DNA from 2 places in the Micromonospora sagamiensis genome. Region 2 is predicted to be linked to the other one. Evidence: riboswitches for the same ligand, from Rfam matches in the RefSeq annotation. Region 2 holds a riboswitch; the other holds the start of a gene.

Region 1 (7,588 bases), 770 kb from region 2:
CTGGCAGACCGCCTACGCCGAGCTGGTCTTCCTGGACACCCTCTGGCCGGACTTCGACCGTCGCCACCTCTGGTACGCCTGCGAGCTGTACGCCCAGCGGGACCGGCGCTTCGGCGGCGCGCTGCCCAACCCGGTCGCCCCGCCGGCCCCGGTCGGCTGAGCCGTCCCCGGCGTCGGTGCTTACCGACGGCCCGTCCTGGGTACTGCCTGGTCAGCAGCTATCCAGGGAGGTGTACCGACGATGATCCAGAAGCGGATCGGACAGTGGGCCATCATGGCGGTCGCGGTGCCGCTGGCGGCTGCCGGCGCGCGGCGCATCAGCCACACCATCGAGGCCCGGCGCGGCCCGTCCGGCATCAGCCGGATGCTCAGCAAGGGAGCCGACCTGCTCCGCCCGCAGCGGGCGAAGCGGCGGCGTCGGTTCTGGTGATCCCACCGGTCCCGCCGCCGCGCGCGTTCCGCGCACGGCGGGGTCCGTCCGGCGTACGAGGGGGTTCGTTGGACGTTCGGCGGGGTTGTGGTGGCCGGTTTCCGACCGCTCGCCGCAACCCCGCCGACTGGACGAGGATCGACCGGCGGGCGACGGCTTCGCCCCGGGCGTCGAGCTGGTAGCCCTCCAGCCAGAGCCAACCGTCGAAGACCGGCCAGTCGAGCACCCGGATCAGCCGGAAGAAGAACGGCCTGCCGAACTGGACGCTCGCCGCCCGGGTGACGTGCAGCAGATCGCCGGCCCGGAGCCCGTGTCGCCCACCGCCGGAGCCGCGTGCCGGGGTCACGCCAACCACCCGACGAACCGGCGGTGCAGCTGCCCGGCCGGAGCCCAGCCGAGGTCCTGACTCGCCGCCACCAGGCACGATCCCATGTAGAGGGCCAGGGATGCGGGTGCCCGGTCGTACTCGGCGCACAGTTCGCGACGTCGGGTGCGGCACGGCCACGGTGCACCGCAACCGCCGCAGGTCCACCGGCGGCCGAGGACCGCACGGTGTACGTCGACACGCTGACGGGAGCGCTCTACCTCGAACGGCCCTCGGAGGTCGCGGCATACGCCGCGGCCCACGAGCAACTGCAAGCCCTCGCCCTCGCTCCGGGGCCCACCCGGGATACGCTGCGGTCGATTGCCGCCGAACTGCACACGTAGGAGGGCACCGCATGGACCTGCCGCGTCACGCCTGGCGAATGAGCACCAGGTCCGGTTCGAGCGGCAACTGTGTCGAGGTGGCCGCACCGCCGGACCTCGTAAGGGTCCGGGACAGCAAGGACCGCACGGGGTCGGTGCTGTCGTTCGCACCCACCCAGTGGGCCGACTTCATCTCGGGCATCAAAGCCGGTCGGCTCGGCGGCTCGACCCGTGTCAGAGATTGAAGGGCTGGCGGCTGACCGTCTGGGCCTCGTGGCCTTGGCGCGAAACCACCGTCGAGTTGAATCAATCTCCAGCTCTGGCCGCTGAACCATCCCGGATACGGCACGCAGATTCATGCAGTCGGCTGCTGGCGGGGGTGGCGCGGGTGCGCGCTCGTGTTGGTGGGTGGGGTACGGCCGTATGCCCTAGTGTGGTCGGGTGCGTGCTCGACAGGCCGTGACGCGGCGCTCGTCTGCCCGTTCTCCACGGGAGCCCCAAAATCCGGTGCCGCCGGATGAGGTGAAGCTGTTCGAGGCCACCGAGGTGGAGCCGGAATCACAGTGGGAGCGCTGGGCTTTCTACCGGTCCTGTCTCGCGGGCCAGGATGCCTCGGCGGTGGCGTTCGCGCAGTGCCGGTTCCGGGGCGCAGACCTGTCCGGGTGCCGGTTGGACCAACTGGCTGTCACCGACTGCTTGGTGACCGACTCGAACTGGGCCAACCTGCGCGCCGACGGCGCCAGCATGACCCGGGTACGGCTTGCCCAGTCCCGGTTGACCGGGATGACGTGGGCAGACGGGCTCCTGCGCGACGTCACGGCGACCGGCTGCCGCGCGGACCTGTCGTCCTGGCGGATGACGACCTTCGACGCGGTGCACTTCGTGGACTGCAACCTCACCGGCGCTGACTTCACCAACGCCGACCTACGGGGCGCGGTATTCCGTGACTGCGACCTCACCGGCGCGGTATTCCATCACGCCACCATGGCCGGAGCCCGGTTCCGTGGCTGCACCCTGGCCGGGGTCGGCGACATCACCAGCTGGAAAGGAGCCGTGCTGCACCACACCGACCTGCTCAGCCTCTCATACAGCCTCGCCTACGCCGCCGGAATCCACGTCGACGACCAGGGCTGACACATCGGAGCTTGGCGGGACGCCCCTGCCGCCGGCTGCCCTACAGCCCGCCGACGAGTCGGGGTACTGGTGGGCACGACCGTGCCGGCCTCAGCCCTCGGCGAGGCGGGCCTCGATGTGGGCGACCTTGCTGGTCAGCGCGTCGGTCACGCCCGGCCGGACGTCGGCCTTCAACACGACGCTCACCCGGGGCGCCTGCGCGGCGACCACGTCGACCGCCCGCTTGACCACGGCCATCACCTCGTCCCACTCGCCCTCGACGGTGGTGAACATGGCATCGGTACGGTTCGGCAGGCCGGACTCCCGGACCACCCGGACCGCCTCGGCGACCAGGTCACCGACGGACTCCCCGACGCCGAGCGGAGTAATCGAGAACGCGATCAGCATGTCGCCGATCGTCTCCGGTAATTCGGGTGCGCGCCAGAGAAGCGTGGGATAGCGTCCAGGACATGCGCTACTGACGCCCTTGTGCCGAGCCGGGTCCACCGCCGTTGCCGTGGACCGTGCCGCCGGGCGTGCGCGTTCCCCGTTCGTCGCTGCCGCGACGTGTGGTCGGCCGTCCCGGTGCACTCCCGTTCCCCGCTCGCCGACCGTACCGGCCGCTGTCGGACGGTCCCTCGCCGAAGGAGGCACCGTATGCCTGCCAAACGCAAGCCGAAGAAGTCCCGTCCGTCCGCGCCGAAGCCGTCCCTGCGGGACGTGACCCCGCCGGATCTGGAGACGATCGAGGTGGCTCCGGTGAGCCTGCCGGCCGGGTCCACCCCGCCGCAGGCTCCGAAGTCCGGGCCGCCCCAGCGGGGCGCGGCCTTCGTCGCCAATCGCGGCCGACCTGCCGCGCAGGGCCGCCAGTACGCCTTCCGCCGCAGCTGATCGGTCCCGGGATGGTCGGGGCGGTCAGCGCCCCGGCCGTCCCGATAGCTTGCCGGCGTGGAGATCGTGACCGGACGCTGCCGGGGTCAGCCGATCAGGGGTCGGAACGTGCCGAGCGCCACGCTGACCGCCAGCGCCCCGCCGGCCAGCACGGCCGCCCCCACCACCAGCAGCCCGTCCGCGACGGTGAACCGTTGCCGGCGGGCGACCGTACGCGGGGTGCCGGCGTCGAAGCCGCGCGCGTCCATCGCCACCGCCAGTCGGGTGCCCCGCCGGATCGCGCCGACCAGCAGCCCGAATGCGGTGGAGGCGAAGAGCCGGAGCTTCGCCAGCGGGTTACGCCCGGCGTCCACGCCCCGGGCCCGCCGTGCCAGGCTGATCATCTGCCACTCCTGGCCGAGCATCGGCACCAGCCGGAACGCGGCCAGCGCGCCGATGGCGAACCGGGGTGGGGCCTTGGCGTTCTGGATCAGCGCGTCGGCCAGGTCGGTCGGGTCGGTGGTGGCGAAGACGATCACGCCGGGCAACGCCACCGCGAACGTCCGCAGCACCAGCCCGAGCGCGGTGACCAGCACTCCCGAGGTCACCAGCACGGGGCCCGCCTCGACGAGCACCCGGCCCTCCCGCTCGGCGGCGAAGAGCACCAGGGTGACCACGATGCCGACCGCGCCGAGCAGCAGCGGCCAGGCCCGCCGGGCGAGCACCCCGTACCGCACCCCGAACAGCGGCAGGACGGCCAGCTCGATGGCGATGGCGATGGCCGGGGCGACCGGGTCGAGGGTGGCGACCAGGGTGAACGAGAAGAGCAGCGCCGCCGCGAGTTTCGCCACCGGGTTCCGGCGGGCCAGCGGCGCGGTCGGGTCGGCGACCGGTTCCAGGCTGATCACGGCTGCTCCTCCCCGTCCCGGGGTGCCCGGTCCAGGGTGAACCGACGGTCGGCGAGGGCGTCGACGAAGTCCGCGTCGTGGGTGACCGTCACGACGCCGTGCCCGGCGTCGCGCAGCCCGGCGAACAGGTCGACCAGCTCCGACCAGGTGCGCCGGTCCTGCCCGAAGGTGGGCTCGTCGCAGACGAGCAGGCGGGGCGCGGTGGCCAGGGCGGTCGCCACGCTCAGCCGCCGTGCCTCCCCACCGGAGAGGGTGTACGGGTTCGCCCCGGCCAGCCGCTCCAGCCGTAACCGGTCCAGCAGTTCGTCCACGGTGGCGCGGACGGCCGCCTCCGACCGGCCGGTGCGGCGCGGCCCGAGCGCCAGCTCGTCGAAGACCGTACCGGTGACGAACTGGTGTTCCGGGTCCTGGAAGACCGAGCCGATCCGCCGGGCCAGGGCGGGTGCCCGCCAGCGGTGCGGGGGAGTGCGCCGGTCGGCGTCGGCCAGTTCCGCGCTGGCGGTCAACCGGCCGGTCCCCGGTCGGAGCAGCCCGCCGAGGAGCAGCGCGAGGGTGGACTTGCCCGCCCCGTTCGGGCCGAGGACGGCGAGCGCCTCGCCCGCGCGGACCGCCAGGTCGGTGGGGGCGAGCCGGGGCGGCAGGCCGAGCCGGTCGGCGGTGAGCAGCACCTCCCCGGCGGGCGCGACCGCCCGGCGGGGCGGCACCGGGTGGCCCGGCACCCAGACCCCGTCGGCGGCGAGCGCGGCACCGTGCTCGGCGAAGACCCGCTCGGGTGGCCCGTCGGCCCGCACACCGCCCCCGGCGGCGAGGACGAGCACCCGGTCGACCAGGGGCAGCGCCTCGGCGACCCGGTGCTCGACCAGGACCAGCGTGGTGTCGGCGTCCACCGCGTCGGCGACCGCCCGCCGGACCAGGGCCGCCCCGGCCGGGTCGAGGTTGGCGGTCGGCTCGTCGAGCAGCAGCAGTCCGGGCCGCAGCGCGAGCGCGCCGGCCAGGGCGAGGCGTTGCTGTTCCCCGCCGGAGAGCGCGGCGGTCGGCCGGTCCCGGCGGTACGGGAAGCCGACCCGGGTCAGCGCCTCGTCCACCCGGGGCCAGATCCGTTCCGCCGGCACCCCCCGGTTCTCCAACCCGAACGCCACGTCGTCGCCGCAGCGGGCCATCACCAGCTGACTCTCCGGGTCCTGGAAGACCATGCCCACCCGGTCGCGCGCCTCCTGCGGCGGGAGACCGTCGATCTCGATGTCACCGGCCCGCTCGCCGGAATCCTCCGGCAGCAGTCCGGCCAGCGCGGCCAGCAGGGTGCTCTTGCCCGCGCCCGACGCGCCGAGCAGCAGCACCCGCTCGCCGGCCCCGATGCGCAGGTCGACGTCCCGGACGGCCCAGGCCCTCCGGCCCGCGTGCCGCCACCCGAACCCCCGCAGCCGTACGGAGACGCCACCCACCGGGTCAGATGAGGGTGCGGTCGCGGGCGGCGGGGAGGTGGGCCAGGGCACCGGTGCGGGCCAGGGCGGTGGTCAGGGCATGCCCGCCGACACCGGCCACGACCGCGGCGCTGACCACGGTGAGCAGCGCGTACGGGATGCGGTAGCTGGTCAGGTCGTACTTGGCGTTCCAGACGAAGAAGTCGAACAGCGCCGCGCTGACGCCGGTCAGTGCCCCGGCGAGCAGTGCGGTCGGCAGCCGGAACGAGCGGTACCGGAACGCGGCGAAGGCCAGCTCCGCGCCGAGACCCTGGACGATGCCCTGCGGGATGACCGTGCCGGCCCACTGGCTGCCCAACAGCGCGGAGAGCACCGCCGCGACGGTCTCGCAGTACAGGGCCGCGCCGGGCTTGCGGATCACCAGGCCACCCACCACGGCCGGCATCAGCCAGACCCCGTAGATGAGGGTCTGCGCCGGGGGGAAGAAGGCGAACGCGCCGGATGTGGCGCTCCACACCAGGCCCCAGGCCCAGAAGATGACGCCGAAGGCGACCGCGATCACCGAGGCGACCACGATGTCGATGGTGCGCCAGCGGGGGTTGTCGAACTTGTTCATGGGTACGTGCTCCCAGTCCGTGTGCGAACCAGGCAAGACGCACGCCGTACGCCCGGTGGCACCGGACGACGACGCGGCTGGAGACTGACCGAACTCCCTGCGCTGGCATTACCCAGATCAGGTTCGAGGGTCTGCGGGCCGTGGCCCGCACTCTCAGCGCTGTGCGCTCCCCTGTCGGATGTGAAGTTGTCTGCGCAGACGCTAGCACCGAGACGGGCCGGAACCCAGGGGCGCGTTGCGTGGAGAGAGTCGGCCACGTCACTGTCCGGGTTAGGGTGAGCTGCTCCCCGTACCCGTCGACCCGGAGACCACCGTGACCGCTGCCGGCCAGGCCACCCCGCGCCCCGGTCGACCCGAGCCCGCCGGTCCGCCCGACGACGCTGTCCGGTCCGACCCGGCGACGTCACCGCTGGGCGTCGTCGCGCCCGGCGTACCCGAGGAGCAGCCGGCACCCGGCGGGCCGGAGCGGGACGCCCCGGGCGGCGGGCCCGGCCGGTGGCTCGGCGAGCGGGTCGGCTCGGTGGAGGTCCTGGCCGGGGTCCTGGTCCTGCTGGTGGTCTTCCGGGAACCGATCGGCACCGCGATCTCCGCGCCCCGCCTCCAGACCTGGACCACCGTCTTCGTCTCGGTCATGGTGCAGGCGATGCCCTTCCTGGTGTTCGGGGTGCTGCTCTCGGCGGTGATCGCGGTCTTCGTGCCGCGCTCGTTCTGGGCGCGGGCGCTGCCCCGGCACCCCGCGCTCGCCGTGCCGGTGGCCAGTGCCGCCGGAGTGGTCCTGCCCGGGTGCGAGTGCGGGTCGGTGCCGATCGCCGGGTCGCTGATCCGCCGGGGCGTCACCCCGGCCGCAGCGCTGGCCTTCCTGCTCGCCGCCCCGGCGATCAACCCGATCGTGCTCACCGCCACCGCGGTCGCCTTCCCCGACAACCCGGAGATGGTCCTCGGTCGGGGCCTGGCCAGCCTGGTCGTCGCCATGATCATGGGCTGGCTCTGGCTGCGGCTGGGCCGGGCCGACTGGATCCGGCTGCCGCACCGACCGGACCTGGACGGCCTGGGCCGGGGCGCGGCGTTCTGGTCGGCGGTACGCCACGACGTGGTCCACGCCGGTGGGTTCCTGGTGCTCGGCGCGATGGCCGCCGCCAGCATCAACGTGCTGGTGCCGGAGCGCTGGTTGCAGACCCTGGCCGACGACCCGGTGCTCTCGGTGCTGGCCCTGGCGGTGCTGGCCGTCCTGCTCTCCATCTGCTCGGAGGCGGACGCGTTCGTCGCCGCGTCGCTGTCCCAGTTCTCGTTGACCTCCCGGCTGGTCTTCCTGGTGGTCGGGCCGATGGTGGACCTGAAACTCGTCTCGATGCAGGTCGGGGCGTTCGGCCGGCGGTTCGCGTCCCGGTTCGCCCCGACCACCTTCGTGGTGGCCGTGCTGGTGGCCGTCGGAGTCGGAACGGTGGTGAGCTGAGTGAACCGGCAGGCCCAGGCGGTCGTCCTGCTGCTGCTCGGGGGTGCGGTGCTGCGGGCCAGCCTCACCGACCTGCACCTGCGCTACGTC
Region 2 (7,588 bases):
GGGTCACGCCCTCCCGGATCGCCACGAACTCCATCTCCGGGGTCACGATCCCCGCCCGCGCGTACCCGAGCTGGGTGGGCCGCTTCCCGGCCACGCCCGCCAGCGGGGTGCCGGCCCCGCGCACCGGTGCGACGTCGCCCCGCTCGGCGATCCACGGACCGCGCAGCGGTGGCAGCCCGACCTCCGGGTCGGAGCCGGGGCCGGAGGTGTCGTAGAGCCGCACCGGCGGGTTGTCCCCGGTCAGCGTCACCTCGGCGAAGGGCACCCGGACGTCCGGCCGCGCCCCCTCCACGTAGACCTTGCGTCGTGCCTGCATGACAGCCTCCCTGGTGGTCGTCAGGACCAACCGAAGTGGTCCAGCGGGCCACGGCCCGCGCCCAGTTCCCAGTTCCGCGCGCCGGTCAGCGCACGGGTGACGTACTCCTTGGCGGTCGCCACCGCCACCGGCACCGCGTCGCCCGCCGCCAGTCGCACCGCGATCGCCGCCGAGAACGAACAGCCGGTGCCGTGGTGGTGCCGGGTCTCCACCCGCCGCGCGCGCAGCACGGTCGTCGTTCCGCCGCCGACCAGCACGTCGACCGCCTCGCCGTCGGCGTCCACGTCGCCGCCGGTGACCACCACGTACGCCGGGCCACCGGCCGCGAGGGCCCCGGCGGCGACGACCATCTCCCCGACCGTGGTCACCGGCGCTCCGGTGAGGGCCTCGGCCTCCGCGCGGTTCGGCGTCGCCACCAGCGCGTACGGCAGCAGCCGCTCGACCGCCTCCACCGCACCGAGCCGGTGCCCGCTGGTGGCGACGAGCACCGGGTCGACGACGAGGTTCGGCAGCCGTCCCGCCCGGGCCGCCCCGGCCACCGCGTCGGCGACCGCCGGGGTGCCGAGCATCCCGGTCTTGACCGCCCGGACCCGGAAGTCACCGAGCACACTGTCGAGTTGCTCGGCGACCGTGCGCGGCGGCAACGGCAGGACGGCGTCCACGCCCCGGGTGTTCTGCGCGGTCACGGCGGTGACCACGCTGGTGCCGTACGCGCCGAGCGCGGCGAACACCTTCAGGTCGGCCTGGATGCCCGCACCACCGCCCGAGTCGGAGCCGGCGACGGTGAGCACGGTCGTCGGGGTCACCGTTCACCTCCGCTGGCTGCGGTGAAGGCTTCGACAAGGGTGGCCGCGACCGTGGTGGGATCGCCGGCCCGCATGAGGGCGCCGAGCACCGCCACGCCGACGGCGCCCGCCTCGACGCAGGCGTGCACCTGCTCCGGGCTCTCCACGCCGCCGAGGGCGAGAACCGGCACCGGACTGGCCCGCACCAGCTCGGCCAGCCCTCCGGGGTGCAGGGGTGGGCCGTAGCCGGGTTTGGTGCGGGTCGGGTAGACCGGTGAGCAGGTGGCGTAGTCCTCGGTGGTGAGCCGACCCACCTCGACCGGGTCGTGGCACGAACGACCCACCAGCGGCACGTCCGGCGGCGGGTACGGGCCGGCGGCGGACAGGTGGACGGCGGTCCCGTCGAGCGGGTCGGGGCCGGCGACGACCAGCGTGCCGCCCGTACCGGCCAGGACCGCCCGCAGCTCGGCGGCGAGGGCGGCCCGCTCGACGCGGGGCAGGTCCTTCTCCCGCAGCACCACCCACCGCACTCCCCCGGCCGCCGCCGCCGCGACGACCTCCGGCAGTGGTCGCCGGGCCACCCGGCGATCGGTGAACGCGACGATCCCGGTGGGGACGTCGGCTCTGGTCACGGTGGCGGGCGGGTCCTGGCGGAGTCCTTTCGTACCGCGAACCGCACGGACGGCCGACGCGGTCACAGCTCCGGCCGTCCCTCGTCCGGAGTGGAGGCCAGCGCGTGGAAGCGGCGCGGGATCCGGCCGGCCCGGTACGCGAGCCGCCCCGCCTCGACCGCGTGGCGCATCGCGGCGGCCATCGTCTCCGGGTCCGCGGCCCGGGTGACCGCGCTGGCCAGCAGCACCGCGTCGCAGCCGAGTTCCATGGCGAGCGCGGCGTCACTGGCGGTGCCGATGCCGGCGTCCAGGATCACCGGCACGTCGACCTCCTGCCGGATCAGCCGGATGTGGTGCGGGTTGTTGACGCCCAGGCCGGAGCCGATCGGCGCGCCGGCCGGCATCACCGCCGCGCAGCCCACGTCGACCAGCCGGCGCGCCAGCACCGGATCGTCCGAGGTGTACGGCAGGACGGTGAAGCCGTCGTCGACGAGCTGTTCGGCGGCGCGCAGCAACTCCACCCCGTCGGGCAGGAGGGTCCGCTCGTCGCCGATCACCTCCAGCTTCACCCAGTCGGTGTCGAACGCGTCCCGGGCCAGGTGGGCGACCCTGACCGCGTCCCGTGCGGTGTAGCAGCCGGCCGTGTTGGGCAGCAGCCGCACCCCGCACCTGTCGAGCAGGTCCAGCAGCCCGCCGTGGCCGCCGGTCGGGTCGACCCGGCGTAGCGCCAGGGTGACCAGTTCGGTGCCGGAGGCCCGGATCGCCCCTTCCAACACGTGCAGGTTGGCCGCGCCGCCGGTGCCGAGGATCAGCCGGGAGGTGAACGTCGTACCGCCGAGGACGAAGGTCACCGCGCTCACCCGCCCTGCGCCGCGCTCAGCACCTCGACCCGGTCGCCGTCGCGCAGCGTCGTGCCCGGCCAGCCGGTACGCGGCACCACCTCGCCGTTGACCGCGACCGCCACCCCGCGCCGGTCGGCGGTGACCTCGCCGACCAGGTCCGCCACCGTGGCCGCGTCGGGCAGACTCCGCCCGACGCCGTTGACCGTCAGTTCCACCTGTCGTCCTTTCGTCGGGTTCACGCACTCGTCCGCTGTGGTGGGTCACCCACCGGCCGCCGGCCGGGTGACCGGGCCGAACCGGCCCGGGGTGAAGGGGGCGAGCATCGCGTCGGGAGTGCCGGTGGTGACCAGGTCGGCGACCAGATCGGCGGTGACCGGGGTGAGCACGATGCCGTGCCGGTGGTGGCCCGCCGCGACGAGCACTCCCGGTCGGCCGGGGAGCGCGCCGATGACCGGCGCGTTGTCCGGGGTGCCGGGGCGGAACCCGACAGCCGTCTCGACCAGGTCGTACTCGGCCAGCTCGGGCAGGAGGTCGACGGCGGCGCGGAGCAGTCGCAGCACCGCCCCGGCGGTGACCGCCGGGTCGGTCCGCTCCTCGACGGTCGCCCCGACCACCACCTCCCCGTCGGCGCGGGGCACGACGTAGACCGGCTCGCCGTCGGCGTACCCCCGGACGACGTGCCGGAAGCCCGGCGGGCCGCCGCCGGGCGCGCGGAGCCGGAGGATCTGCCCCTTCACCGGCCGGACCGGCAGGCCGGTCAACGCGGCGGTGCCGCAGCCGGCGGCGACCACGACGGCCGACGCGGTCAGCTCGTCGACCCGCCCGACCGGGGCGGCGACCAGCACCGCGCCGGCCCGCTCGGCCGCGGTGCGCAACGCCACCAGCAGACGCCGGGGGTCGACCTGGTGGTCGCCGGGGGCGAACGCGCCGCCACGCACCCGGGGGGCGAGCGCCGGCTCCCGGTCCCGCAGCCCGCTGGGGCGCAGCGGGGTGATCGGCAGCCCCAACTCCCGCTGGTATGCCCAGAGCCGACCCGCCTCGGCCAGGTCGTCGCCGGTGAGCCCGACGACCAGGGTGCCCTCGGTGCGGTATCCGAGGCCGACGCCGCTGGCGGCGGTCAGCTCGGCGGCGAACGCCGGCCAGCGGGCGGCGGACGCGACGAGCAGCCCGGTCAGCGCGGTCTCCCCGAAGTACGCCTCGGCCACCGGGGCGAGCATCCCGGCGGCCACGGTGGAGGCTCCCGAGCCGGGTGCCGGGTCGCGCACGGTCACCGACAGTCCCCGCGCGGCACACCGCCAGGCCACCGCCCACCCGACGACCCCACCCCCCACCACCACCACATCCGGTGCAAGGAGGGGACCCCTGTTACCGCTTTTTGATGAGGAAGGGCCCCCTGCTACCACCCGAGGGCTCCGAGCAGCCCGGCGGTCGCGCGGGCCGGATCGGCGACGCCGGAGAGCGCCCCGACCACCGCCACCCCGTACGCCCCGGCGGCGCGCAGCGCCGGCACCGTCGCCGCGGTCACCCCGCCGATCGCGATCACCGGCACCGGCACCACGTCGGCCACCGCGCGTACCCCGTCCGGACCGATCGGTGCCGGTAGCCCGTCCTTCGTGGTGGTCGCATGGCACGGGCCGACACCCAGGTAGCCCGCCCCGGCGGCGACCGCCCGCGCGGCGGCGAGCGGCTCCCGGGCGGTCGCGCCGAGCACCGCATCCGGGCCGAGCACCCGGCGGGCGGCGGCGACCGGCAGATCGTCCGCGCCGACATGTCCGCCCGCCGCGCCGGCCGCGAGCGCCACGTGCAACCGGTCGTTGACCAGGCACGTCGCGCCGACCGGCGCGCACAGTTCGAGGATCCGGCCGGTCAGGTCGTACGCCTCACGGTCGGTGGCGGAGTCCTCGACCCGGACCTGCACCACCAGCTCGGGGCCGGCGACGCCGAGGGCGGCCCGGACCACGGTGAGCGGATCGCGCCCGGGGCGGGTGTCGGTGACAAGATGCAGTCGTCCCAGGGACGGCACGGCAACTCTCCTCCCTGCGCCGGCATTACCCGGATCAGGTTCGACGGTCGGGGGCTCCCAGCCCCCCTCTCAGCCCGGTCCACCGGGCTCCCGTGGGTTACTTGCGTGGCACACCGTACGTCGGATCGGGGCATCCGCCAAGGATGGTGCGTCCGTTTTCCGCAGGTCGTGATGGTTTAACAGCGACTACGGCAGTGGAGAAAATCTCACAATCGACGATCGGGGGCAGCGCGTGACCGTCCGGTCACGGCATGCTGTCCTGATGCCGCGCTCACCCCAGGTTCCGCCCGGTCTCGAGTCCCGGCCCTTCCGCGGCAGCACCGCCGTGGCCCACGGCCTCCTCACCTGGACGATGCTGCGCGGGCGTGCCTGGCAGCGAATACTGCCCGACGTCTACGTACACCGGGCGGCCCACCGACCCGAGGACCATCGCATGTGGTGCGAGGCCGTGGCGCTGGTGCTTCCGGCCGGCGCCGCAATCGCCGGACTGAGCGCGGCGTACCTGTGGGGCGCCGGGCTGCTGCCGCCGAACGCGCCGGTCACCGTCGTGCTGCCCCGCGCGGCCCGGATGCGCCCGCACACCCGGGTGGCCGTCACCCGATCGGTCCTGTCGGAAGCCGACCTGACCGTCCACACCGGGCTACCGGTCACCACCGCGCTCCGCACGGCCTTCGACCTCGGTCGCCGGCCGCCACGCACCGAGGCGGTGGTCGCCCTCGACGCGCTGCTGCACCACCGCGTGGTGGACCTGCCCACGCTGCGCGAGTACGCGGCCGGTCGCACCGGCTGGCCCGGCCTGCCGCTGCTGCGGGAGGTGCTCGCGCTGGTCGACCCGTTTGCCGGGTCCCCGATGGAGACCCGGCTTCGCCTGCTCCTGCTCGACGCCGGGTTGCCCGCGCCAGCCGTCCGGCACGAGGTGCGCGATGCCGGGGGCCAGTACGTCGGCCGGGTCGACCTCGCCTACCCCGCCCGCCGGGTGGCGGTCGAGTACGAACCCGGCCCGCCCCGGGACCCGGCGCTGCTCCGCCGGCAGGCGACCCGGTTCCACGCACTCCGCGCGGCGGGCTGGCGGGTGGTCCGCTGCACCTCCGACGACGTACTCCGCCACCCCACCCGGACGGCCCGGATGGTGGCCGCCGCGCTGCGGGGACGATCCGCGAACCGGGTCAACGGCCTGGTCTGAGCCGACCGCCGGAAGCCCGGTGGTGAAGGGGCCGGGCTCCCGGCGGCGGACGGGTCCGCCAGTGGTCAGAGAAGCCAGTGGTCAGAGGAGCGCGCGCAGGGCGGCCAGGTCGTCGTCGTCCGGTTGCCAGGCACCGGCTGCGGCGTTGGCCCGTACCTGCTCCGGCGTGGTGGCCCCGGCGATCACCGAGGTGACCGCCGGCTGGGCGGCCAACCCACCGATGGCCACCTGGAGCATGGTGAGCCCTCGCTGGTCGGCGTACGACCCGATGGCCTCGATGGTGTCCCAGTCGGCGGTGGCGAACCGCTGCGCGTACCGGCCCGCACCGGCGAGCCGGCTGCCCGCCGGAGGTTGCTCCCCGCGCCGGTACTTGCCGGTGAGCAGGCCGTCAGCGAGCGGGAAGAACGGCAGCAGCCCGAGTCCGAAGCGCTCACACGCCGGCACCACCTCGGTCTCCACCGCGCGTTCCAACAGGCTGTAGTGGTTCTGGGCGCTGACGAACCGGGTCGTGCCGGCAGTCCGGGCGATCCAGTCGGCGTCGGCGATCTGCCAGCCACTGAAGTTGGAGTTGCCCAGGTAACGCACCTTGCCCGCGCGGACCAGATCGTCCAGGGCGGCGAGGGTCTCCTCGATCGGCGTGCCCGGGTCCGGCTCGTGCAGCTGGTAGAGGTCGATATGGTCGGTGCCGAGCCGACGCAGCGACGCCTCCACCGCCCGGGCGACGTACCGGCGGGCGCCACGCGCGCCGTGGTCCGGGCCGTTCATGCCGTGCATGTCCATGCCGAACTTGGTGGCCACCACCACGTCGTCGCGCCGCCCGCGCAGGGCCGCACCGAGCAGTTCCTCGGAGCCGCCCTGCGGCTGCCCGTAGATGTCGGCCGTGTCGAAGAAGTTGATACCGGCGTCGAGGGCGGCCTCCACCACCGCTCGGGTCCCGGCCAGGTCGAGTTTGCGGCCGAAGTTGTTGCAGCCGACACCGACCACGGATACCACGAGCCCCGAGTCGCCCAGTCGGCGGAAGGTCATCTCAGTCACGAGATCAACTCTATGCGGCGGTGGTTGCAGGGGTCCCCTGCTACTCAAAAAGCGGTAACAAGGGGCCCCTGCAACCACCTCACCCCGCAACCACCTCAGCCGACATCCCAGACCGGTTCGGGGGTCTCGCGGACCTCGCCGTCGCCCGCGAAGAGGACGAAGCGGTCGAAGGAGCGGGTGAACCAGCGGTCGTGGGTGACCGCGACCACCGTGCCGGCGAACGCCTTCAGCCCCTCCTCCAGCGCCTCCGCGCTGGCCAGGTCGAGGTTGTCGGTGGGCTCGTCGAGCAGCAGCAGGGTCGCTCCGGACAGCTCCAGCAGCAGCACCAGGAACCGCGCCTGCTGTCCACCGGACAACGTGCCGAACCGCTGGTCGCCCTGGCCGGCCAGCTCGTAGCGGCCGAGCGCGGCCATCGCGGTGTGCCGGTCCATGCCGGCCCGGTGCTCGTCGCCCCGCCAGAGGATCTCGACGAGGGTCTTCGCCATCAGCTCCGGTCGGTCGTGGGTCTGCGAGAAGTGTCCCGGCCGGACCCGGGCACCGAGGCGCACCATCCCGTCGTGGGCGACCGGGGCGAGGGCGGCCGCCCCGTCCACCGGCCCGTTCGCCGGGTCCGGGTCGGTGCCGCCGCGGGCCAGCAGCCGCAGGAAGTGCGACTTGCCGGTGCCGTTCGCGCCGAGCACGGCGACCCGGTCGCCGTACCAGATCTCCAGGTCGAAGGGGTAGGTCAGGCCGTCCAGCTCCAGAGACTCGCAGATCACCGCGCGCTTGCCGGTCCGCCCGCCGGTCAGGCGCA

The links. Region 2 has a riboswitch for thiamine pyrophosphate ahead of IGA62_RS08645 (thiamine phosphate synthase). Riboswitches for the same ligand answer to the same signal wherever they lie in the genome.
Positions count from the first base shown of each region.
Region 1: linked by a shared signal. The riboswitch ahead of IGA62_RS05385 (ECF transporter S component) and the one ahead of IGA62_RS08645 (thiamine phosphate synthase) in region 2 are both predicted to bind thiamine pyrophosphate.

Region 1 covers NZ_AP023438.1:1,312,862-1,320,449, reverse strand. Annotated here, with positions in the region: gene IGA62_RS05430 (isoprenyl transferase) at 1-160, shown strand, start outside; gene IGA62_RS05425 (hypothetical protein) at 242-430, shown strand; partial or broken gene IGA62_RS05420 (hypothetical protein) at 465-776, opposite strand; gene IGA62_RS30725 (Scr1 family TA system antitoxin-like transcriptional regulator) at 764-1,138, shown strand; gene IGA62_RS05415 (DUF397 domain-containing protein) at 1,150-1,362, shown strand; gene IGA62_RS05410 (pentapeptide repeat-containing protein) at 1,559-2,251, shown strand; gene IGA62_RS05405 (MTH1187 family thiamine-binding protein) at 2,342-2,638, opposite strand; gene IGA62_RS05400 (hypothetical protein) at 2,888-3,121, shown strand; gene IGA62_RS05395 (energy-coupling factor transporter transmembrane component T family protein) at 3,208-4,008, opposite strand; gene IGA62_RS05390 (ABC transporter ATP-binding protein) at 4,005-5,450, opposite strand; gene IGA62_RS05385 (ECF transporter S component) at 5,455-6,045, opposite strand; TPP riboswitch at 6,123-6,228, opposite strand; gene IGA62_RS05380 (permease) at 6,566-7,498, shown strand; gene IGA62_RS05375 (TIGR03943 family putative permease subunit) at 7,499-7,588, shown strand, end outside.
Region 2 covers NZ_AP023438.1:2,082,237-2,089,824, forward strand. Annotated here, with positions in the region: gene thiC (phosphomethylpyrimidine synthase ThiC) at 1-316, opposite strand, end outside; gene thiD (bifunctional hydroxymethylpyrimidine kinase/phosphomethylpyrimidine kinase) at 337-1,122, opposite strand; gene IGA62_RS08625 (thiamine phosphate synthase) at 1,119-1,733, opposite strand; gene IGA62_RS08630 (thiazole synthase) at 1,796-2,572, opposite strand; gene thiS (sulfur carrier protein ThiS) at 2,569-2,769, opposite strand; gene thiO (glycine oxidase ThiO) at 2,815-3,957, opposite strand; gene IGA62_RS08645 (thiamine phosphate synthase) at 3,951-4,577, opposite strand; TPP riboswitch at 4,572-4,681, opposite strand; gene IGA62_RS08650 (hypothetical protein) at 4,840-5,760, shown strand; gene IGA62_RS08655 (aldo/keto reductase) at 5,842-6,786, opposite strand; gene IGA62_RS08660 (ABC-F family ATP-binding cassette domain-containing protein) at 6,891-7,588, opposite strand, start outside.